Regions from separate parts of the Streptomyces sp. NPDC001922 genome, predicted to be linked through region 3. Evidence: riboswitches for the same ligand, from Rfam matches in the RefSeq annotation. Region 3 holds a riboswitch; each other region holds the start of a gene.
What was found. Region 3 has a riboswitch for thiamine pyrophosphate ahead of thiO (glycine oxidase ThiO). Riboswitches for the same ligand answer to the same signal wherever they lie in the genome.
Positions count from the first base shown of each region.

Region 1: linked by a shared signal. The riboswitch ahead of ACFYYR_RS12250 (thiamine ABC transporter substrate binding subunit) and the one ahead of thiO (glycine oxidase ThiO) in region 3 are both predicted to bind thiamine pyrophosphate.
Region 2: linked by a shared signal. The riboswitch ahead of thiC (phosphomethylpyrimidine synthase ThiC) and the one ahead of thiO (glycine oxidase ThiO) in region 3 are both predicted to bind thiamine pyrophosphate.

Region 1 covers NZ_JBIASV010000006.1:81,485-88,895, forward strand. The annotation lists gene ACFYYR_RS12235 (LOG family protein) at 1-831, shown strand, start outside; gene ACFYYR_RS12240 (ABC transporter ATP-binding protein) at 890-1,930, opposite strand; gene ACFYYR_RS12245 (ABC transporter permease) at 1,931-3,697, opposite strand; gene ACFYYR_RS12250 (thiamine ABC transporter substrate binding subunit) at 3,673-4,779, opposite strand; TPP riboswitch at 4,889-4,995, opposite strand; gene rlmN (23S rRNA (adenine(2503)-C(2))-methyltransferase RlmN) at 5,053-6,159, opposite strand; gene ACFYYR_RS12260 (hypothetical protein) at 6,235-6,771, opposite strand; gene ACFYYR_RS12265 (phosphatidate cytidylyltransferase) at 6,895-7,411, opposite strand, start outside.
Region 2 covers NZ_JBIASV010000009.1:45,067-52,477, reverse strand. The annotation lists gene ACFYYR_RS17865 (SsgA family sporulation/cell division regulator) at 37-474, shown strand; gene ACFYYR_RS17860 (YibE/F family protein) at 494-1,813, opposite strand; TPP riboswitch at 2,027-2,169, shown strand; gene thiC (phosphomethylpyrimidine synthase ThiC) at 2,162-3,958, shown strand; gene ACFYYR_RS17850 (hypothetical protein) at 4,046-4,678, opposite strand; gene ACFYYR_RS17845 (hypothetical protein) at 4,973-5,818, opposite strand; gene ACFYYR_RS17840 (metallophosphoesterase) at 6,004-7,143, opposite strand; gene ACFYYR_RS17835 (LacI family DNA-binding transcriptional regulator) at 7,387-7,411, opposite strand, start outside.
Region 3 covers NZ_JBIASV010000011.1:325,026-332,436, forward strand. The annotation lists gene thiE (thiamine phosphate synthase) at 1-610, opposite strand, end outside; gene ACFYYR_RS22430 (Rv2175c family DNA-binding protein) at 683-1,048, opposite strand; gene ACFYYR_RS22435 (NAD(P)/FAD-dependent oxidoreductase) at 1,344-2,510, opposite strand; TPP riboswitch at 2,798-2,910, shown strand; gene thiO (glycine oxidase ThiO) at 2,908-4,209, shown strand; gene thiS (sulfur carrier protein ThiS) at 4,206-4,406, shown strand; gene ACFYYR_RS22450 (thiazole synthase) at 4,409-5,254, shown strand; gene ACFYYR_RS22455 (SRPBCC domain-containing protein) at 5,387-5,842, shown strand; gene pknB (Stk1 family PASTA domain-containing Ser/Thr kinase) at 5,960-7,411, shown strand, end outside.

The DNA of each region.
Region 1 (7,411 bases), on a different contig from region 3:
GGCCTGGACGGCGCGGGGTACGCGGCCACCCCGGACGCCCGCGCGTACGCCTGGTTCCAACAGACCCGGGCCGACGGCGACATCATGGGCTCGATGCTGCGGGCCGTCCACGACGACGCGGTCTCCGACGCGCTCGACGAACTCCTCTCCGGGCGGCGGGTGGTCGGGGTCATGGGCGGGCACGCCATGGCGCGCGGCACGGAGGCCTTCGCGGGCGCCGCCCGGCTGGGCCGCGCGCTCGCCGACGCCGGTTTCACCGTCGCCACCGGGGGCGGCCCGGGCGCCATGGAGGCCGCGAACCTCGGCGCGTACGCCGTCCGCTTCACCGACGCCATGCTGGACGAGGCGCTCGAACTGCTCGGCAAGACCCCCTCGTTCACGCCCTCGGTGGGCGACTGGGCGCAGGCGGCGTTCGAGGTGCGCGGGCGGTGGCCGGGCGGCGGACCGTCGGTGGGGGTGCCGACCTGGTTCTACGGTCACGAGCCGCCGAACGCGTTCGCCTCGGACCTCGCCAAGTACTTCTCCAACGCGACCCGGGAGGACGGGCTGCTGGCCCGGTGCACCGCGGGCGTCGTCTTCCTGCCGGGCGCGGCGGGCACCGTGCAGGAGATCTTCGACAACGCCACGCCGAACTACTACGAGTCGCGGGGCGAGCCGACACCGATGGTGCTGGTCGACCGGGACCACTGGACGCGCCGCTTCCCCACCTGGCCGCTGCTCCAGGCGCTGGCGGAGGAGCGTTCCATGGCCTCCCGGATCGCCCTGGTGGACTCGGTGGAGGAGGCCCCGGAGGCGCTGCGGCGGCTCGGCGCGGCGGCCACGGAGGGCTGAACCCGGGCTGCGCGACGGCCGGCCCCGGGCAGCCGGGCCCCCGCCCCGGGACGTTCCGTCAGCCGCCGGGCAGCAGGACCACTTCGGAGGCGGTGAAGGCGGCGCCCACCTCCGTGCCGGGCTCCGGCGCGTCCCGCAGGGCGCACGCCGCTTCCAGGCGCGGGCCGCGCGCGGGCTCCAGCAGGAGCGTCACATGGGTGCCGCGGAAGGTCCGGGCCGCCACCGTGCAGGGCAGGCCGTCCGCCGCCGGGGTGAGCCGCACCCCGGCGGGGCGGACCAGCAGCCGGCAGGCGCCGGGCGCGCTGCCGGCCGGCACCGGCACCGTGCCCCAGGGGGTGTCGGCCGTCTCGCCGCGCACGGTCGCGGTGACCACGTTCTCGAAGCCCAGGAACCGGGCCACGAACTCCGAGGCGGGCCGCTGCCAGACCTCCAGCGGCGTCCCGGTCTGCGCGATCCGCCCGTCCCGCATCACCACCACCCGGTCGGCCAGCGCGAACGCCTCCGCCTGGTCGTGGGTGACGGCGAGCACCGTGGTGCCCAGCCGGTGGAACAGCTCGCGCAGCTCCACCACCAGCCGTTCCCGCAGACTGCGGTCGAGCTGGCCCAGCGGCTCGTCGAGCATCAGCAGATCCGGCCGCGGGGCGAGGGCCCGGGCGAGGGCGACGCGCTGCTGCTCGCCGCCGGACAGCGCGGTGACGGCCCGCCGCTGGGCGCCGGGGAGGCCCACCAGGTCGAGCAGTTCGGCGACGGTGCGCTCCTGTTCGGCCCGGCCAGCCTTGCGCATCCGGAGGCCGAAGGCGACGTTGCCGCCCACGTCGCGCTGCGGGAAGAGCTGGTGGTCCTGGAACATCAGGCCCACCCCGCGCCGGTGCGCCGGCGCCGCGGTGCGGTCCCGCCCCGCGAGGAACACCCCGCCGGCGTCGGCCCGCTGGAGCCCGGCCACCACCCGCAGCAGGGTGGACTTCCCGCTGCCACTCGGCCCGAGCACGCACACCGACTCGTGCTCGGCGACCTCCAGGTCCACCGCGTCCAGCGCGGTGCGGTCGCCGAACCGGACGGTCACCCCGTCCAGGCGCAGCATCGGGTGCGGCGACACCATCTAGAACTCTCCCGAACGGTCGATGCGGATACGTTCCAGCGCCAGCAGCGCGGTCGCGCACACCACCATGAGGACGGTGCTGAGCGCCATCGCCTGCCCGTAGTTGAGCTCCCCGGCGCGGCCCAGGAAGCGGGCGACCGCCACCGGCAGGGTCGGGTGGTCGGGGCGGGCGATGAAGACCGTCGCGCCGAACTCCCCGAGGGACACGGCGAAGGCGAAACCCGCCGCCACCAGCAGCGCGCGCCGCACCATCGGCAGGTCCACCTCGCGCCAGGCCCGCAGCGGGGAGGCGCCGAGCACGGCCGCGGCCTCCCGCAGCCTGACGTCGACCGCCCGCAGGACGGGCAGCAGGGTGCGGACCACGAACGGCACCCCGACCAGGGCCTGGGCGAGCGGCACCAGCAGCCACGAGGTGCGCAGGTCCAGCGGCGGCTCGTCCAGGGCGATCAGGAAGCCGAAGCCGACGGTCACCGCCGAGGTGCCCAGCGGCAGCATCAGCAGCGCGTCGAACCCGCGGATCAGCCGCCCGCCGCTCCGCGGCCCGGCCTGCCGCCGCCGGAACGGGCGGCCGACGCTCCCCGGAGCCCCTGCGCGGGTGAGCGCGGCGGCCGCGAGTCCGCCCACCACCAGGGCGATCCCGGTCGCCGCCAGGGCGTACTGCACCGAGTTCAGAACCGCCCGGAGCGGGGCGACGGCGAAGGTCCCGCCACTGGCGGCCGACGACTGCAGCGCCCGGTAGAAGGTCAGCCCGTACCCGTCGGGCCCGGCGAGGGACCGCTCCACCAGCACACCCAGCGGCAGCACGAGGAGCAGCCCGATGACCGCGACCACCGCCCAGAGCAGCCCCCACTGCCCCGCCCCATGAGGGCGCCGGGCCGTGGTCGCCGCGTCGACCAGCCGCAGCGCCGACTCCCGGCACCGCACCGTCCAGGCGTGCACCGCGAGGATCCCGGCGACGGCGGCGAACTGCACCAGGGTCAGCACGGCGGCGGTCGGCAGGTCCAGCAGCTGCGCGGTCTGCCGGTAGATCTCCACCTCGAGGGTGGCGTAGCGCGGGCCGCCCAGGATCTGGACCGCGCCGAAGGAGGTGAAGGTGAAGAGGAAGACCATCAGCGCCGCGGCGGCCACCGACGGGGCCAGCGCGGGCAGGGTGACCCGGCGCCAGGCCGCGAACCGGCTCGCGCCGAGCACCCGGGCCGCCTCCTCCTGGCCGGGGTCGAGCTGGGCCCAGAGGCCGCCCACGGTGCGGACCACCACGGCGTAGTTGAAGAAGACGTGGGCGAGCAGGATCGCCCAGACCGTGGTGTCCAGCCGGACGCCCCACAGCGCGTCGAGCATGCCGCCGCGGCCCAGCAGGGCGAGGAAGGCCGATCCGGCCACCACGGTCGGCAGCACGAACGGCACGGCCACGACCGCCCGCAGCAGCTGCTTGCCGGGGAAGTCGAATCGGGCGAAGACGTACGCGCCGGGCAGCGCGACCGCCAGGGTCAGCGCGGTCGAGGCCGCCGCCTGCCACCCGGTGAACCAGAGCACGTCCAGCACGTCCGGGTCGGTCAGGACCTCCCCGATCCGGCCGGTCCGCCACTGGCCGCCCTCCCGGAGGCCACGGCCGACGATGGCCGCCACCGGGTAGGCGAAGAAGAGCGCGAAGAACGCGAGCGGGACGGCCATCAGGCCGAACCGCACCGCGCCCCCGGGGACCGGCCGCCGCGCGCCGCGCCGGCCGGCTCCCCGGGGTCCGGCTACTTCAGAACGAGCGAGGACCACTGCTCGACCCACTGCTCACGGTGCCGGGCGATCTTCTGCGGGGCCAGGGTGGCCGGGTCGTCGATCTTCGCGCCGTACCGGGTGAAGATCCCGGGCACCTTCGCGTCCCGCAGCGCCGGGTTGACGAACATCCGCAGCGGCACGTCCTCCTGGAAACGCTTGGTCAGCAGGAAGTCGAGCAGGGCCTTGCCGCCCTTCTCGTTCTTCGCGCCGTTCAGCAGCCCGGCGAACTCGATCTGCCGGAAGCAGGTGCCGGTCGCGACGCCGGTGGGGGCCTGCTTCGGCTGCGGCTTCACGCCCATCGTCTCGGCGGGCGGGCTGGAGGCGTAGGAGACGACGAGCGGCTTGTCGCCCTTCCGTCCGGCGGCCGAGCCGGAGAACCGGTCGTTGTAGGCCTGCTCCCAGCCGTCGACCACCTCGACGCCGTTGGCCTTCAGCTTCTTCCAGTAGCCCTGCCAGCCGGACTCCCCGTACTCGGCGGCCGTGCCCAGCAGGAAGGCGAGGCCGGGCGAGGAGGTGGCGGCGTTCTCGGTGACGAGCAGGTTCTTGTACCGCGGCTCGGTCAGGTCGGCGAACGTCTTCGGCGGCGCCAGCTTCTTGTCGGCGAAGTACTTCCGGTCGTAGTTGACGCAGATCTCACCGGAGTCGACGGGGGTGACCCGGTGCTCGGCGGCGTCGAGCTGGAGCTTCCGGTCCACCCCGGCCAGGCCCTTCGCCTCGTAGGGCGTGAACAGGTCGTGGTCGAGCGCACGGGACAGCAGGGTGTTGTCCACCCCGAAGAAGACGTCCCCGCGCGGGTTGCCCCGGGAGAGGATCTCCTGGTTGACGGCGGCACCGGCGTCCCCGCCGGGCAGCAGCTTCACCGTGTAGCCGCTCTGCTTCTCGAACTGCTTCAGGACGGCCGGTGAGACGTTGAACGAGTCGTGGGTGACCAGCGTGACCGTCTTCGACGAGGCGCCGTTCCCGGAGTCCCCTCCGCCACAGGCGGCCAGGGCGGGTATGCCGACCGCTGCCGCGAGGACGGCCGCGGCGACTCTTCCGGTGGTGCTTCTGCTGGCCGTGCTTTTGCTGGTGGTGCTCACTGAGTTCCTCCTGGCTGCGTTCCCCGGAACCGTCGGCTCCGGACTCCCGCCCAGGAAGAGACGCGGCCCCGCCCGGTGCCGCGGAGCGCGGCCGGGCGAGGCGCAACAGCTTGAGTGGTGACCGAACTCCCTACGCCGGAATGACCCGGTTCAGGTTCGAGGGTCTGCGGCTCGCTGCCGCACTCTCAGCGCTGTGGCGCTCCCCTGTCGGAATCTGCATGTATTCGAACACACCCTAGCAACCGGCCCGGGTCCGCCCCGGGCCGGTTCCGGTCAGCGCTCGGAGGCGGCCAGCTGCCCGCAGGCCCCGTCGATCTCCTGGCCGCGGGTGTCGCGGACGGTCACCGGCACACCGTGGGCCTCCAGCGCGGCGACGAACGCCTTCTCGTCCTCCGGCCGGGACGCGGTCCACTTGGAACCGGGCGTCGGGTTGAGCGGGATGAGGTTGACGTGCACCCGGTTGCCCTTGAGCAGCCGTCCGAGCAGGTCGGCCCGCCACGCCTGGTCGTTGATGTCCCTGATCAGCGCGTACTCGATGGAGATCCGGCGGCCGGACTTCTCCGCGTACTCCCACGCCGCGTCGAGCACCTCGCGCACCTTCCAGCGGGTGTTCACCGGCACCAGGGTGTCGCGCAGCTCGTCGTCCGGCGCGTGCAGGGAGACCGCGAGCCGGCACTTGAAGCCCTCGTCGGCGAACCGGAGCATGGCCGGCACCAGACCGACCGTGGAGACGGTGATGCCGCGCTGGGAGAGACCGAGGCCGTCGGGCTCGGGGTCGGTGAGCCGGCGGATGGCGCCGACGACCCGGTTGTAGTTGGCCAGCGGCTCGCCCATCCCCATGAAGACGATGTTCGACAGCCGGGCGGGGCCTCCGGGGATCTCGCCGTCCCGCAGCGCCCGCATCCCGTCGACGATCTGGTGCACGATCTCGGCGGTCGACAGATTGCGGTCCAGACCGGCCTGCCCGGTGGCGCAGAACGGGCAGTTCATCCCGCAGCCCGCCTGCGAGGAGATGCACATGGTCACCCGGTCCGGGTAGCGCATCAGCACGGACTCCACCAGCGTCCCGTCGAAGAGCTTCCACAGCGTCTTGCGGGTGGTGTCGTTGTCGCAGGAGACGTGCCGCATCACGGACATCAGCTCGGGCAGCAGCTCGGCCGCCAGCTTCTCCCGGGCCGCGGCCGGGATGTCGGTCCAGTCGGCCGGGTCGTGGGCGTACCGCGCGAAGTAGTGGCGCGACACCTGACCGGCGCGGAACGGCTTCTCCCCGATGGCGGCCACGGCCTCGCGGCGCTCGGCGGGGCTGAGGTCGGCGAGGTGCCGCGGGGGCTTCTTGGCTCCGCGCGGCACGGCAAAGGTGAGTTCTCCGGGCTTAGGCATGGCCGTACCAGTGTCGCAGATCGCCGGAGGGCGTCCGGGCCGGGGCTCACCCTGGTCACGTGGACCCGCGGATGCTCACCGCCCGCTCCCACGGACCGGGTCGGCCGGAGGCCGGTCGGGGGGCCAGCCCATGGGCATGAAGCCCAGCGGCGCTATGTCCAGCGACCCGCGCATCTCGTCCGACGCCGCCTGCACCGCCTCGTAGAACCTCGTCTGCGCGTCACGGAACGGAGCGGAGTCGAGCCCCGCGCCCTCGGCCAGCAGATCGCGCATCCGGCGGCCCTGCCGGAGGGCGTGCACCCCGAGCTCCACGACCCGCGGGGGCGCCAGCATCGTGAGGCGGAAGCGCTGCTGGTAGAGGTCGGACCCGCTGAACGCCTCCATGATCGCGGCGGTGCGTTCGTCGATGCCGTCGTACATGCGTAACGAGGCCACCCGGATGCCCTCGTGGGACTGAGCGAGTGCGGCGAGGTAGTCCACGTACGACTCCCGCAGGATCTGGCTGCCCTCCTGCCCCAGCGTGCGCTTCCAGCGCGTCCGCTCCACCAGAGCGGTGGTGACCAGGCTCACCACCGCACCGACCACGATGCCCGCCAGTGTCTTCAGGTCCATGCCAGGCACCGTACCCGGGCGCCGCGCGTCAAGATCCACTTCTGGAGGGGGAGCCGGACGGACGAAGGGCCCGCCGCGAATGCGGCAGGCCCCTGTTCCGGCGGCGGATGCGGTGCGCGCCGCTCAGCCGGCTCCCACGAAGATCACCAGCAGCAGCCACACCACCGGCGCGGTGGGCAGCAGCGAATCCAGCCGGTCCATGATCCCGCCGTGGCCAGGCAGCAGCTTGCCCATGTCCTTGATGCCCAGATCCCGTTTGATCATGGACTCGCCGAGGTCACCCAGGGTGGCGCTGGCGGCGACCGCGAGGCCGAGCAGCAGCCCCTGCCACCAGCTGCCGCCGTCGATCAGGAACTCCATGAACAGGGCCCCGGCGACCATCGCGAAGGCCACCGCGCCGAACAGCCCCTCACGGGTCTTCCCGGGGCTGATCCGGGGGGCCAGCTTGTGCTTGCCGAAGCGCCAGCCGACGGCGTACGCACCGGTGTCGCTCACCACGGTGAGCGCCAGGAAGGTCAGCACCCGCCAGGCGCCGTCGTCGGCGGCCAGCATCAGCGCCACGAACGTGGCCAGGAACGGCACGTAGAAGGCCGCGAAGATCCCGGCCGTGACATCCCGGAGGTAGTCCTCGGGGGACTCC
Region 2 (7,411 bases), on a different contig from region 3:
TGTGATCTTTCGGGGCGGTGATGGACGATGTCCCGCATGCGCGACGCGATCCAGGCAGAGCTGATGATGAGCTTCCTCGTCTCCGACGAGTTGTCGTTCCGTATTCCGGTGGAGCTGCGGTACGAGGTGGCGGATCCGTATGCCGTCCGGCTCACCTTCCACCTCCCCGGGGACGCCCCGGTGACCTGGGCTTTCGCCAGGGAGCTGCTGCACGACGGCCTCGTCGCGCCGGTCGGTGACGGAGATGTGCACATCCGTCCACAACTGCCGGGTTTCAGCGCCGATGTACTGATCCGGCTTCAAGTCGGGGAGGACGGAGCGGCGTTCCGCGTCGGCGCCGCACCGCTGATCGCCTTCCTCGACCGCACCGAACGGCTGGTCCCGCTGGGCCGCGAGCCGTGGTGCGCCGACCTCGAAGGCGGCCTGGAGGCAGCCCTGGAGGACATCCTCGCCACCGAGCGGAACGCCGGCTGAGCCGCCCGCTCCCGGATCGTCAGCGCTTGCGGCGGCGGCCCCGCCCCGTCCGCTCCGGAACCGCCCCGTCCGCCTCCGCGGCCGCGGGGCGGTCGGCCGAGACGACCAGCGCGGCCAGGACCGTGGTCACCGGCACCGACGCCACCAGACCGATGCTGCCCACCAGCGTCCGCACGATCTCCTCCGCGACGATCTCGCTGTTCGCGACCGTCCCCACACTGCTCTGCGCGACCGAGAACAGCAGCAGCAGCGGCAGCGCCGCGCCCGCGTAGGCCAGCACCAGGGTGTTGACCACCGACGCGATGTGGTCCCGGCCGATGCGCAGGCCCGCCCGGTAGAGCCGGCGTACCGACATCGTCGGATCCGCCTGCTTCAGCTCCCACACCGCCGAGGTCTGCGTCACCGTCACGTCGTCGAGCACGCCCAGCGAACCGATGACCACCCCGGCCAGCAGCAGACCGCTCAGATCGATGCCCGGGAACAGACCGTGGATCAGTCCCGTCTCGTCCGAGGTGTTGCCGGTCAGCCGCGCCCAGCCGATGAACAGCGAGCCCAGCAGGCCGATCAGCAGCAGCGAGATCAGCGTGCCCAGCACGGCCACGGACGTCCGGGCGCTGACGCCGTGGCACATGTACAGCGCGATCAGCATGATGGCGCTGCTCCCCACCACCGCCACCACCAGCGGATTCGACCCCTGCAGGATCGCCGGCAGGATGAACAGGGACAGCACCGCGAAGCTCACCGCGAGCGCGATCAGAGCGAACAGACCCCGCAGCCGGCCGACGGCCACCACCGCGATCGCGAAGATGCCCGCGAGCAGGGCCATCGGGACCGTCCGGTCCGCGTCGGTGACCGAGTACTGCAACTCCCGCGGCGCGTCCGGGGCGTACGCCACGACGACCCCCTGCCCGGCTTCCAACTGCCGTGGCGCGTCGGGCTGGACGATCTCGTCGAACTTCCGGCCCTTGTCCTTGCCGGAGGTGATCTCCACGGTCGCCTTCTTGCACGTACCGCCGTCCCGGCCCGCACCGCCCTGCCCCTGCGGGGGCTGCTGCTCCGGCCCACCGGAGGCGGGCGGCTGCTGGGACCCGCCGCCCGCGCTGGCGCAGCTCACCGCCGTGACGGTGAGGACCCGGCCCGACTCGGTCTTCCGGTCGAAGCCGACCCCGGAGGGTTTGTGGTCCGGCACACCGCCCGGCCAGAGGACGACCAGCCCCGCCACGACGGCCGCGGCGAACGGGATCAGCACCGCCGCGATGACCTTGCGGAGGTGCCGGGAGACGGGCGCGGCGGGACCGTGGCTGTGGGTGTGCGCGTGGGCATCGGGCGATGGGGTCACCGACCGATCATCGCAAGAGCGGGAACGGGCGGAACCCGCGCCACCGGTACCCGCGAGTACGGCCCGCTGCCTTCCGGACGGGCCGCACGCCGCGCACACCGGCCCGTGCGCAGCGGAGTTCACCGAGCGGGAACCGGGGGAGCGCCCGGGCCGGGACCGCGCCCCCGCAGCCCCCCTTTTCACCTTCCGGAACGAACCGTTAACGTGAAGGCACTTTGCACACGCGGGAGCTCGGAGCACCGGGCTGAGAGGGCGCTGACGGACGGACCCGGGGAAGACCCCGGACCTCACAGCTGCGTCGACCGCCGAACCTGTTACCGGGTAATGCCGGCGTAGGGAGTAGGTCTCATGACCATCCAGGATGCACACACGCCTGCCTCGACTGCGGACGACTCGACTGCGGACGAGGCGAAGACGATCGGGTGGCACAAGGGCTACCTGACCGGATCGCGCCCCGACCTCAGGGTCCCGGTGCGGCAGGTGCACCTCACCAACGGCCGGGACGTCACGCTGTACGACACCTCCGGCCCGTACACCGACCCTGCCGTCGGCACGGACGTCCGCCGCGGACTCGCGCCGCTCCGGGAGAACTGGATCGTCGGCCGGGGCGACACCGAGGAGTACGCCGGGCGGCCGCTGCGCCCCGAGGACGACGGCATCAAGCACACCTCGCCGCGCGGCGGGCTGAAGAACCTCGACGCCGTCTTCCCGGGCCGTCCGCGGCAGCCCCGCCGGGGCCGGGACGGCGCCGCGGTGACCCAGCTCGCGTACGCCCGGCGCGGGGAGATCACCGCGGAGATGGAGTACGTCGCGCTCCGCGAGAACGTCTCCCCGGAGGTGGTGCGCGAGGAGATCGCCGCCGGACGCGCGGTGCTCCCGGCCAACGTCAACCACCCGGAGATCGAGCCGATGATCATCGGCAAGCGGTTCCTGGTGAAGGTGAACGCCAACATCGGCAACTCCGCGGTCACCTCCTCCATCGAGGAGGAGGTGGAGAAGATGACCTGGGCCACCCGCTGGGGCGCCGACACGGTCATGGACCTCTCCACCGGCCGCAACATCCACACCACCCGCGAGTGGGTGCTGCGCAACTCCCCCGTCCCGATCGGCACCGTCCCCCTCTACCAGGCACTGGAGAAGGTCGACGGCAAGGCCGAGGAACTGACCTGGGAGATCTACAAGGACACCGTCATCGAGCAGGCCGAACAGGGCGTGGACTACATGACGGTCCACGCCGGCGTGCTGCTGCGCTACGTCCCGCTCACCGCCCGCCGCAAGACCGGCATCGTCTCCCGCGGCGGCTCGATCATGGCCGCCTGGTGCCTGGCGCACCACAAGGAGAGCTTCCTCTACGAGAACTTCGAGGAGCTCTGCGACATTCTGGCGGCCTACGACGTCACCTTCTCACTGGGCGACGGGCTGCGCCCCGGCTCGATCGCGGACGCCAACGACGAGGCGCAGTTCGCGGAGCTGAGGACGCTCGGCGAGCTCAACTCCGTGGCCAAGTCCCGCGGCGTGCAGACGATGATCGAGGGCCCGGGCCACGTCCCGATGCACAAGATCAAGGAGAACATCGACCTCCAGCAGGAGATCTGCGAGGAGGCGCCGTTCTACACGCTCGGCCCGCTGACGACCGATGTGGCGCCCGCGTACGACCACATCACCTCGGGCATCGGCGCCGCGATGATCGCCTGGTGGGGCACGGCGATGCTCTGCTACGTCACGCCCAAGGAGCACCTGGGCCTGCCGGACCGGGACGACGTGAAGACCGGTGTCATCACGTACAAGATCGCGGCGCATGCGGCGGACCTCGCCAAGGGGCATCCGGACGCGCAGGCGTGGGACGACGCGCTCTCCGACGCCCGGTTCGAGTTCCGCTGGGAGGACCAGTTCAACCTGGCGCTCGACCCGGACACGGCACGGGCCTACCACGACGAGACGCTCCCCGCGGAGCCCGCAAAGACCGCGCACTTCTGCTCCATGTGCGGTCCGAAGTTCTGCTCGATGAAGATCAGCAGGAGCATCACCGAACAGTTCGGCGGTGACTCCGGCGCCGACCCGGCGGAGATCGAGGCGGGGATGCTGGAGAAGTCGAAGGAGTTCGCGGCGAGCGGGAACCGGGTCTATCTGCCGCTGGCGGACTGACCGCACGCCCCTGCCGGCGAACGCACCGCCCCCGGCCCGTCCACGGACGAGCCGGGGGCGCGGCGTAGGTCCGGTGCCCGGCCGGCGTCAGGAACCCACGCCCGCCAGCTCCGCGACGGCCTCCCGCGCTGCCGTGAGCGCCCCCTCGCGCATCGTTCCCGACGACGGTGCCGTGCTGTTCTCGAAGTTGCTGCCGTTGTACGTGACGGTGACCACCGCGTTCTTCGCACGGACGGCCACCACCGTCCGGCGGGTGGGCTGGCCGTCCTCCTCGGTGACCTTCGTGCCCACCGAGGCCTCTTCGCCCAGGTCCGGTACGGCCGTCGGCTGCCGGTGCCCGCCGTACACGGCGCCGGCCGTACGGGCCCGCTCGCCGGCCGGGGAGACCTCGTACGCCACGTCGAGCCACCGGTAGTCGTAGCCCTGCAGCGCATGCCACGAACAGCCGGAACGCCGCCGGGCATCGGTGCTCCGGATCTCGGAGCCGTTCGCTCCGGCGCCCGGCACCAGCTTCTCGACCGTCTTCGCGGAGAGGGCGCCGCACGGGGCGGGCGGCTTGTCGAAGCCGGGCGCGGCCGCCGACTTCAGCGACGGCGCGGTGTCGGAGGATGCCGTGGGACGGGTGGCCCCGGACGGATCACCGGTCAGGCCCCAGCCCGCGGCGGCGAGCACCGCGACGGGCAGCAGGCGGGCGGCCAGCGTGACAGGGAGAGACAGCACAGCGTGTTCTCTTCGGTCGTGACGGCGTGAGGTCGTGCGGTCGTGCGGTCGCATAAGTGGTGCAGTGGTGCGGTGGTGCATCGTGACGCGTACGGGGAACCGAGCCTGCCATACGAATCCGGCCACGAACAGACGTTCCGGTGACGAGGTCGTCTCCGCCCGGTGGCGACCGGGTCCGCGCCGGTGCCCGCAGGGAGCACCGGGCGGCCGCCGGGGTACAGGGCCGTGCCGCGCGGATCGCCGCCGCACCCCGTCACTCCGGCTGCCGTAACCGTCATTCCGTCCGCAGCACCGTCATTCCGGCCGGTGCTCCGGCCCGCCGTACTCCGGGCTCGTGTACCCGGGGCTGTTGAAGCGCGGGCGGCTGTCCTCCGGCCCGGCCTCGGTCGCCGGACTGCTGAACCCCGGCCGGGAGTAGCCCAGATGCGGCGTGCGCGATACCGGTTCCGTCCGCTCGCCGTACCCGTCGGACGACGCCGCCGGGCCGGCCTGGGCCTCCCGGAGGAACGGCAGCACCCCACGCTCCAGCAGCGCCCGCCGCCAGGCCTCCCGGGCCTCGCCGACCGCCGTGGCCCGGTCGTCCTCCGCGACGGCCCGCACCGAACTCGCCCCGTTCCGGTGCGCGGTGAGCAGCAGCCCGGCCATGGCGACCACGATCCCGGCCGCGGTCAGCGCCGCGAAGGCCCAGCCCGCGCCGATCAGCGGACCGGCGACGGACGAGTCCCCGCTCAGGGCGCGCAGCGAGAAGCCGAGCAGCAGGAAGATGACCGCCGCGATGCCCGACAGCACCGGGGCCAGCACCGAGACCACCGCCAGCAGCCCCGCGCCGGAGGCCTCGGCCGCCTCACCCATGGCCGCGGCCAGCCCCACCGCCCCGCGGTCCTCGCCGTGCCGCGGTTCCGGCACGGCGGCCGGAGCGCGCTGCTCGCCGCGCACCTTGACGTAGTGCCGGTACTCGGTGGCGGCGCAGGCGGAGATGGCGGTCGCGGCCGCGAGGGCCATCGTCCGGAGCTGTTCACTGCTGAGCCGTGGTCCGAGGGCGGCCGGATCCTGCCGCTCACTCGCGGTGCGCAGCGCCTCGCCGAGGACCCGCTCGAACTCCGGACGGTCCTCGGGAAGCAGATGCGGAGCGCTGTTCATGTGCGTCCCCCGATGCTCCGTAGGCCGGTGTGCCGGCTCTCACCGGGCAGTTGGGCGGAAACGGAGGAGAGCCTGCTACGGATAAACCGATGGTAGAGCGCTTCCGGCGGACGGTGACAGGGAGTTTCCGGAAAATGGCCGTTCTGTGCGCGCGCCGGATGCCCCCGCGCCGCATCCGATATGCGTCAATCGGCCAGCGGGAGCTGGACGACCAGAAGCTTTCCGGCCATGGTGACGCCGCCGTCCATGGCGATGGCCAGCCCGTCGGCGTAGATGTGCGGGCCCTCCACATCGGGGGCCCCGGGCTCCTCGCCCTCCTCCGAGCCCACCTCGCCCAGCAGATACGGGATCGGGCTGTGGCCGTGCACGATCCGCTGCCCGCCGTAGGCCGCGAGCAGTTCGTGCACCGCCTGCGGCCCGGCCTCGTCGCGGAAGGCGAAACGCTTGGTGAACTTGCGGAAGAGATCCCAGCATTCATCGGCGTCGCTGCGCTGGAGAATCTCGGTGACCCGGTCGTTGACGGCCTCGACGGAGTCGCCGTACTCGAGGTACGCGGTGGTGTCGGAGTGCACGAGCAGATGCCCGTCCTCCTCCACGACGGCGTCCAGCCGGGACATCCACTGCAGGTGGTGGTCCTCCAGCCGCTCCATGTCGGTGCGCTGGCCGCCGTTGAGCAGCCAGGCCGCCTGGAAGGAGGCGGTGCCGGCACCGGAGTTGACCGGGGTGTCGCCGAACCGCTTGGCGCCGATCAGCAGCAGTTCGTGATTGCCCATCAGGGCCTTGCAGTAGCCGCCCGCGGCGGCGGCCTCGGCGGAGAGCCGCATCACCAGGTCGATGACGCCGATGCCGTCGGGGCCGCGGTCGGTGAAGTCGCCCAGGAACCAGAGACGGGCGTTGCCGGCGGCCCAGCGGTCCTCGGAGTCGATCAGACCCTGGGCGGCCAGCGCCTCGCGCAGCTCGTCGAGGTAGCCGTGGACGTCGCCGACGACGAAGAGCGGGCCCGGTCCGTCCGCGGCCGTCGCGGCGCCCTGCGGCGCGAGCACCGTGTCGACGACCGTGTCGGTCCGGGTGACCGGGTGGAGGTCCATGGTCGCCGAGTCCTCCACCGTCCTGCGCCGGATCACCGGGAGGTCCCGCTCGGTCGGGGTGTACTCCGGCGGAAGGTCCACCGGAAGCGGGACGGGCACCGGCCCCGGGGCCGGCGGCGCCACGGGGGCATGCGCGGGTACCGACTGCATGCCGTGCGTGGGCGCGGGCGGCATGCCCACCACGGCCCGAACCGCGGGTCCCTGACCGGCCCCCTGAGTCATTGACCCCTCCACCATCGCGACGCCGTGCACCGGTCGGACCTGCCTGGTCGGCGGCGGTCCGCGGTGTCGTGCGCCCATCATAGGAATGCCGCTCGCAGGTTGTGACGCACCAGGGGGCTGTCAATCGCGGTGGCGGCCACGATCGTCGGTCATTTCTCCTGAAATGACCCGGTATTGCCCCGCGCGGGATGTCCCGGAGGTTCCTGCGCCGGGCAGGTCCGGCCGTCCCGTGTCACGCCTGCCCGCCCGGCCGCGTGATCAGCCTCCCGGCGCCGGCCGCGGG
Region 3 (7,411 bases):
CCCCCGGGTCGTCCGCCTCGGTGACCGCGCGGACCACCACGACCCGCCGGGCCCCGGCGTCCAGCACCTCGTCGAGGTTGGACGCGTCGATGCCGCCGATCGCGAACCACGGCCGTGCGGGGCGCAGCGAGGCGGCGTAGCGGACGAGCGGCAGGCCGGGCGCGGTACGGCCCGGCTTGGTCGGGGTCGGCCAGCAGGGGCCGGTGCAGAAGTAGTCGACGCCGGGCTCGTCGGCGGCGGCCGCCACCTCCGCCTCGGCGTGGGTGGAGCGCCCGATCAGCACGGAGTCGCCGAGGACGGCGCGGGCGGCGGGCACCGGCAGATCGCCCTGGCCCAGGTGCAGGACGTCGGAGCCGATGGCGTGCGCGACATCGGCCCGGTCGTTCACCGCGAGGAGCTTGCCGTGCCGTCGGCAGGCGTCCCGGAACACCTCCAGGTGCTCCAGCTCCTCGCGGGCCTCCATGCCCTTGTCGCGCAGCTGGACGATGTCCACGCCGGAGGCGAGCACCGCGTCGAGGAACTCCGGGAGGTCGCCCTGGCGCTTGCGCGCGTCGGTGCACAGATAGAGCCGGGCACCTTCGAGCTGCGTCACGGCGGTGGTGGTGGCCATGGCGTGGTCCCCCCGGGGTTGGGCGGCGTGCGGGCCGGGTCTCGCCGGCCCGCACGCCCGAGCGGTTCTCGGTCAGACGGCGAGCGCCTGAGCGCGGCGCTTCACCTCCGTGCCGCGATTCTCCCGCAAGGCCTGGGCCGGGGTGCCGGGGAGGGTCGGATCCGGAGTGAAGAGCCACTCCAGCATCTCCTCGTCGGTGAAGCCGTCGTCCTTCAGGAGCGTCAGTGTGCCGGCGAGGCCCTTGACGACCCGGCCGTCGCCGATGAAGTCGGCGGGCACCTGGAGCACCCGGTTCTCGCCACGGCGCACCGCGATCAGCTGGCCTTCCTTGACCAGCTGCCGGACCCGGGTCACTTCGACACCGAGCCGCTCGGCGATGTCGGGGAGGGTGAGCCAGGAGGAAACGAGGGCATCGGTCTTTGTGTCAATCTCGGTCACGGGGACAAGCCTGCCATCTGGGGCTGACAGCCGGTAGCCGAGCGCCGCCGAGCCGGTGCCCACCGGTCGGGCGACGGGCCGCTCCGACGGCCCCGCTCAACGGTGGGCCGTGCGGTGCGCGGCCGGGCCGCGCACCGGTCCGGACGGGCTGCCGCTCCGGCCGGGGATCCGGCCCCCGGCGCCCCGGCGCGCCACACAAGGGGCGGGGAGCACGGGGCAGGAGGCGCCGGCCGGGGATGCCGGGCCGGGCGGAGTGTTCCGGTGGCCGGGAGCAGCCGCGGTACGCCCCGGCGCCTCAGAGAACCGCGGACTTCAGCGGCACCGCCGGGTCCGCGGCCCGCTCCGGGTCGATCCGCGCGCCCCGCTCGATGAGCTTGCGGCCCTGCGCGAGGTCACGCGGACGGCCCACCGCCAGCAGCGCGACCAGCACGCCGTCCCGCAGCCAGCACACCGACCAGGAGGCGCCGTCCGGATCGCCGCGCCGGACCGTGGTGTCCGCGGCGGCGTGGTGCCCCGCGTACTGGACGAACCGGCCGAACTGCTCGGACCAGAAGTAGGGCACCGGGTCGTAGACCTGCGCCTCGGCCGCTCCGCCGATGATGTCGGCGGCCACCGTGCGGGGCCCCTGGAGCGCGTTGTCCCAGTGGTGCACGAGGAGCCGCTCCCCGTACCGGGCGGAGGGGAAGGAGGCGCAGTCGCCGACCGCGTACACATCCGGTGCGGAGCTGCGCAGCCGGTCGTCGGCGCGGACCGAGCCGTCGGGGCAGAGCTCGATGCCCGATCCGGCCAGCCAGCCGGTCGCGGGGCGGGCTCCGATGCCGACCAGTACGGCGTCCGCGGGGAGCCGCGTGCCGTCCGCCAGCAGTACGGCGCCGGGCTCCACCGTCTCCACGCGCGCCCCGGTGATCAGCCGGGCGCCGCTCTCCTCGTACCAGCCCCGCATGGGCTCGGCGACCTCGGCGGGCAGGGCCCCGGCGAGGGGGCGCTCCGCGGCCTCGACGACGGTCACCGTGCAGCCCGCCTCCAGCGCCGCGGTCGCGAACTCCGCGCCGATCCAGCCCGCGCCGACCACCACGACGTCCTGCCGCGCCGCGAGCACCGGGCGCAGCGCCTCGGCGTCGTCCAGGGTGCGCAGCAGATGCAGGCCCGGCGCGTCGCCGCCGGGGAGGGTGACGGGGTCGGCGCCGGTCGCGATGACGAGCCGGTCGTACGGCACGGGCCCGGCCGCGGTCTCCACCACGTGTTCACCGGGGCGCACGGCGGTGACCCGGCGGCCGAGGAGCAGGTCGATGCCGAGGGCGGCGAAGTCGATCTCGAAGGCCGAGCCGTCGGCCTTGCCGAGCAGGACGGCCTTGGACAGCGGCGGCCGGTCGTACGGCTGGTGCGGCTCGGCGCCGAGCAGCGCGACACCGCCGGTCCAGCCCTGTTCCCGCAGCGCGACGGCGGTCTGCACCCCCGCCATGCCCGCGCCGACGATGACGACCCGGTCCCCGGTGTGCTGCCTGTCCTCACTCACACGGTCACTCTAGGTCCGCGGCGGGGGCCCGCCGCAGACCCGCGCACCGAGATCTCTGACACAGCATCATGCGGGGCTTCCGCGGGAAGGCGGCTTGTCCCGTCCGGCCTCGGGCCACCTGCCGGTCCCGCCGCCGGCCGTCCGCGGCCCGGCCCCGGGGCCCGGTACGGGGGGCCGTTCCGGTTCGCCGCTCCCTTCATGGGCCGGAAGGCGGCACGTTAAGGTGACGGCCGTAGAGCACTCGCGGGAGCCCGGACGGACCGGGCTGAGAGGGAGGCTGACCGGCCTCCGACCGTACGAACCTGATCCGGGTCATGCCGGCGAAGGGAGGGGCTGGACGCCCATGCACGCGCCCGAGAACGGCACCCCCGAGAAGAGCGCCCCGGCGCACGGGACCGCACCGCACACCGTCACCGCACAGCGCGGGACCCCCCGGCACACCACCGCGCAGCACCGTCATGACGTCCTCGTCGTCGGGGGCGGCATCATCGGCCTCGTCACGGCCTGGCGGGCGGCGCAGCGGGGGCTGCGCACCGCGGTCGCCGATCCGGTGCCCGGCGGGGGCGCCGCGCAGGTCGCCGCCGGGATGCTGGCGGCCGTCTCCGAACTGCACTACGGCGAGGAGACCCTGCTCGGCCTCAACCTCGCCTCCGCGGAGCGCTATCCGGAGTTCGCCGCGGAGCTGGTGGAGGCGAGCGGCCAGGACGTCGGTTACCGCGCCTGCGGCACCCTGGCGGTCGCACTGGACGCCGACGACCGGGCCCATCTGCGGGAGCTGCACGCCCTCCAGGTCCGCTGCGGGCTGGACTCGCAGTGGCTGACCGGGCGCGAGTGCCGGCGCCTGGAGCCGATGCTCGCGCCGGGCGTGCGCGGGGGGCTCCGGGTGGACGGCGACCACCAGACCGACCCCCGGCGGCTGGCCGCGGCGCTGGTCACCGCCTGCGAGCGGGCCGGCGTGGTGCTGCACCGCGGGTGGGCCCGGGAGCTGCGGGTGGTCCGGGACCGGGCGGTGGGGGCCGTGCTGGAGGACGGCACCGAACTGGCCGCCGGTCAGGTCGTCCTGGCCGGCGGCAGCCACAGCGGCCGCCTCGCCGGGGTCCCCGAGGCCGTCGTGCCGCCGGTCCGCCCGGTCAAGGGCCAGGTCCTGCGGCTGCGGGTGCCCGGGGCGTACGCGCCGTTCCTCTCCCGGACCGTACGGGCCGTGGTCCGCGGCGGGCAGGTCTATCTGGTGCCCCGGGAGAACGGCGAGCTGGTGCTCGGCGCCACCAGCGAGGAACTGGGCTGGGACACCACGGTCACCGCGGGCGGGGTGTACGAACTGCTGCGCGACGCCCATGAGCTGGTGCCGGGCATCACCGAACTCCCGCTGGTGGAGACCCGGGCCGGGCTGCGCCCCGGTTCGCCGGACAACGCCCCGCTGCTGGGACCCACCGCCCTGCCCGGACTGCACCTGGCGACCGGGCACTTCCGCAACGGCGTGCTGCTCACACCGGTCACCGGCGACGCTCTGGCGGAGGTGCTGTGCACCGGTGAACTCCCGCCCGAAGCCCGTCCGTTCAGCCCGCTGCGCTTCACCTCCGGAGGCCCCGCGGCCCCGGTGTCCGACGCATCCGACGCCCCCGTACGGCAGGAGCAGCCCGCGTGACCGTCTCCGTCAACGGCGAACCCCGCGAGGTCCCGGAGGGCACCACGCTCGACCGGATCGTCGCGACGCTCACCACCGCACCGGCGGGTGTCGCCGCCGCGCTCAACGAGGCCGTGGTGCCGCGGGGCCAGTGGCCCGCCACCGCACTCGGCGACGGCGACCGCGTCGAGATCCTGACCGCGGTCCAGGGAGGCTGACCATGACCGACACCACCGCTCCGACCGGCACCACCGCTCCGCCGGACACGGCCGCGGCCGATCCGTTCACCCTGGCCGGCACCACCTTCGGCTCCCGGCTGATCATGGGCACCGGCGGCGCCCCCAGCCTGGACGTGCTGGAACGTTCGCTCATCGCCTCCGGCACCGAGCTGACGACCGTCGCGATGCGCCGGCTGGACCCGACGGTCCAGGGCTCGGTGCTGTCCGTGCTCGACCGGCTCGGCATCCGCGTCCTGCCGAACACCGCGGGGTGCTTCACCGCGGGCGAGGCGGTGCTGACCGCGCGGCTCGCCCGGGAGGCCCTGGGCACCGACTGGATCAAGCTGGAGGTGGTGGCGGACGAGCGGACGCTGCTGCCCGATCCGGTCGAGCTGCTGGACGCCGCCGAAGTGCTCGTCGACGACGGCTTCACCGTGCTCCCGTACACCAACGACGACCCGGTCCTCGCCCGCAGGCTGGAGGACGTGGGCTGTGCCGCGATCATGCCCCTGGGCTCGCCCATCGGCTCCGGGCTCGGCATCCGCAACCCGCACAACTTCCGGCTGATCACCGAGCGGGCGCGGGTGCCGGTGATCCTGGACGCCGGTGCGGGCACCGCCTCGGACGCGGCGCTGGCCATGGAGCTGGGCTGTGCGGCGGTGATGCTGGCCTCGGCGGTGACCCGCGCCCAGGAGCCGGTCCTGATGGCCGGGGCGATGCGGCACGCGGTCGAGGCGGGACGGCTGGCCCACCGCGCGGGCCGGATCCCGCGCCGGCACTTCGCGGAGGCGTCCTCGCCGACGGAGGGCCTGGCGGCCCTGGACCCGGAACGGCCCGCCTTCGGGTAGGCACCGGACCGCCCCGCACCTGCCGGAACGCCCGCCCGGCCACGGCCGGGCTCCGGCACCCCGGTGACCGGCGCGAGCCGCTCCGGCGGGGCCGGCCCGTCAGGCCGTAGCGTGGAACCGGAGGTGGTCCCCGTGGCGCATGAGGTCCCCGACCGCGTCGAGCGCGAGGTGTACGTCCCGGCCCCGGCCGACCGCGTGTGGCGGGTGCTCACCACGGCCGAGCACATCCGGTCCTGGTACGCGTTCGGCGGCGCCGAGCTGGACCTGCGGCCGGGCGGCGCCCTCCGGTTCCGCTGGGACGACCAGGGGGAGTTCCACGGCCGGGTGGAGATGGTCGAGGCCCCCTACCGGGTCAGCTTCCGGATGGCCCTGCGCCCCGATGTGCCGCCGGGCCGGGGCGGCTCCACGCTGATCGAGTTCGATCTCACACCCGAGGGCACGGGCACCCGGGTCACGGTCAACGAGACCGGGGTCACCGCGCTGGACGTGCCCGCGGCGGAGCAGGCCCGGCACGCCGAGTACGCGGCCATGACCTGGGCCACGGCGCTCGAGGAGCTCGCGGCACTCGCCGCGGCCTCGCACGCATGATCCACCGGCCGGGCCGGGGCGGGTGCGCCGGCCGGCTGTCACCGTTGTGCTGCAGAGGTCCGCCGGACCCCGCGGATGGGACAGACCTGCCGGTCATGGCTCGTAGACTGCACTGTCGTGGATACGACCCTGCAGGACCCGCTGGTCGGGCACGTGCTCGACGGACGCTACCGGGTCGAGGCGCGCATTGCCGTCGGTGGCATGGCCACCGTCTACCGGGCCGTGGACACCCGTCTCGACCGGGTGCTGGCGCTCAAGGTGATGCATCCCGGCCTCGCCACGGACGCCCAGTTCGTCGACCGTTTCATCCGTGAGGCCAAGTCCGTCGCCCGGCTCGCCCACCCGAACGTCGTCGGCGTCTTCGACCAGGGCATGGACGGCACCTACGTCTATCTGGCCATGGAGTACGTCGCCGGGTGCACGCTGCGCGACGTGCTCCGCGAGCGCGGCGCGCTGCAGCCCCGCGCCGCCCTGGACGTCCTGGAGCCGGTGCTCGCCGCGCTCGGCGCCGCCCACCGCGCCGGGCTGATCCACCGCGACATGAAGCCGGAGAACGTCCTCATCGGGGACGACGGCCGGGTCAAGGTGGCCGACTTCGGGCTCGTCCGGGCCGTGGACACCCAGACCAACGCCTCCTCAGGCTCCCTGCTCGGCACCGTCTCGTATCTCGCGCCGGAGCAGATAGAGCACGGCACGGCCGACACCCGCGCGGACGTCTACGCCTGCGGGATCGTGCTGTACGAGATGCTGACCGGCGGGAAGCCGCACGACGGCGGGACCGCCGCCCAGGTGCTCTACCAGCATCTGCACGAGGACATCGCACCGCCGTCGGGGCAGGTGCCGGGGCTCGCCCCCGAGCTGGACATCCTGGTGGCCACCGCGACCGCCCGCGACCCCGAGCAGCGCCCGGCCGACGCCGTCGCGCTGCTCGCGCAGGCCCGCGAACTCCGGGCACTGCTCACCGAGGAGCAGCTCGACGCCGTTCCCCCGCAGGCCCTGGCGGACGCGCACACCGGCTCCGAGGACCGGACGAGCGTGATCCCCCGGACCCTGGGGGGCGGGCAGCCGGCCGAGGGCGGTCCGGCGGGCGAGGACGCGCTGAACCGCACCAGCCGGCTGGACCTGCCGCCGTCCGGGCCGCCGCCGTCCGACGGGCCGTCGTCCCGCCGGGCGCCCCGGCGGGGCCCGCGGCGCGGGGTGCTCGCCCTGGTCGCGGCCCTGCTGGCGCTCGGCATCGGCGCCGGGGTCTGGTACATCACCGCGGGGCAGTTCACCCAGGTTCCCGGGGTGCTCGGGCTGTCGCGGACGCAGGCGGAGCAGAAGCTGCACGACGCCGGGCTGGACGTGCAGGTGCGGACGGGCTTCAGCGACGTCGTGGACCGCGGCAAGGTCATCCGCAGCGAGCCGAAGCTGGGCAGCCGGATCCGGGACACCGGCACGGTGACCATCACCGTCTCCCGGGGCCCCGACGAGGTGAAGGTGCCCGACCTGGAAGGCGTTCCGCTGACGAAGGCGAAGCGGCAGCTCAAGGAGCTGGGCCTGGTTCCCGGGATGGTGCGCAAGGAGTTC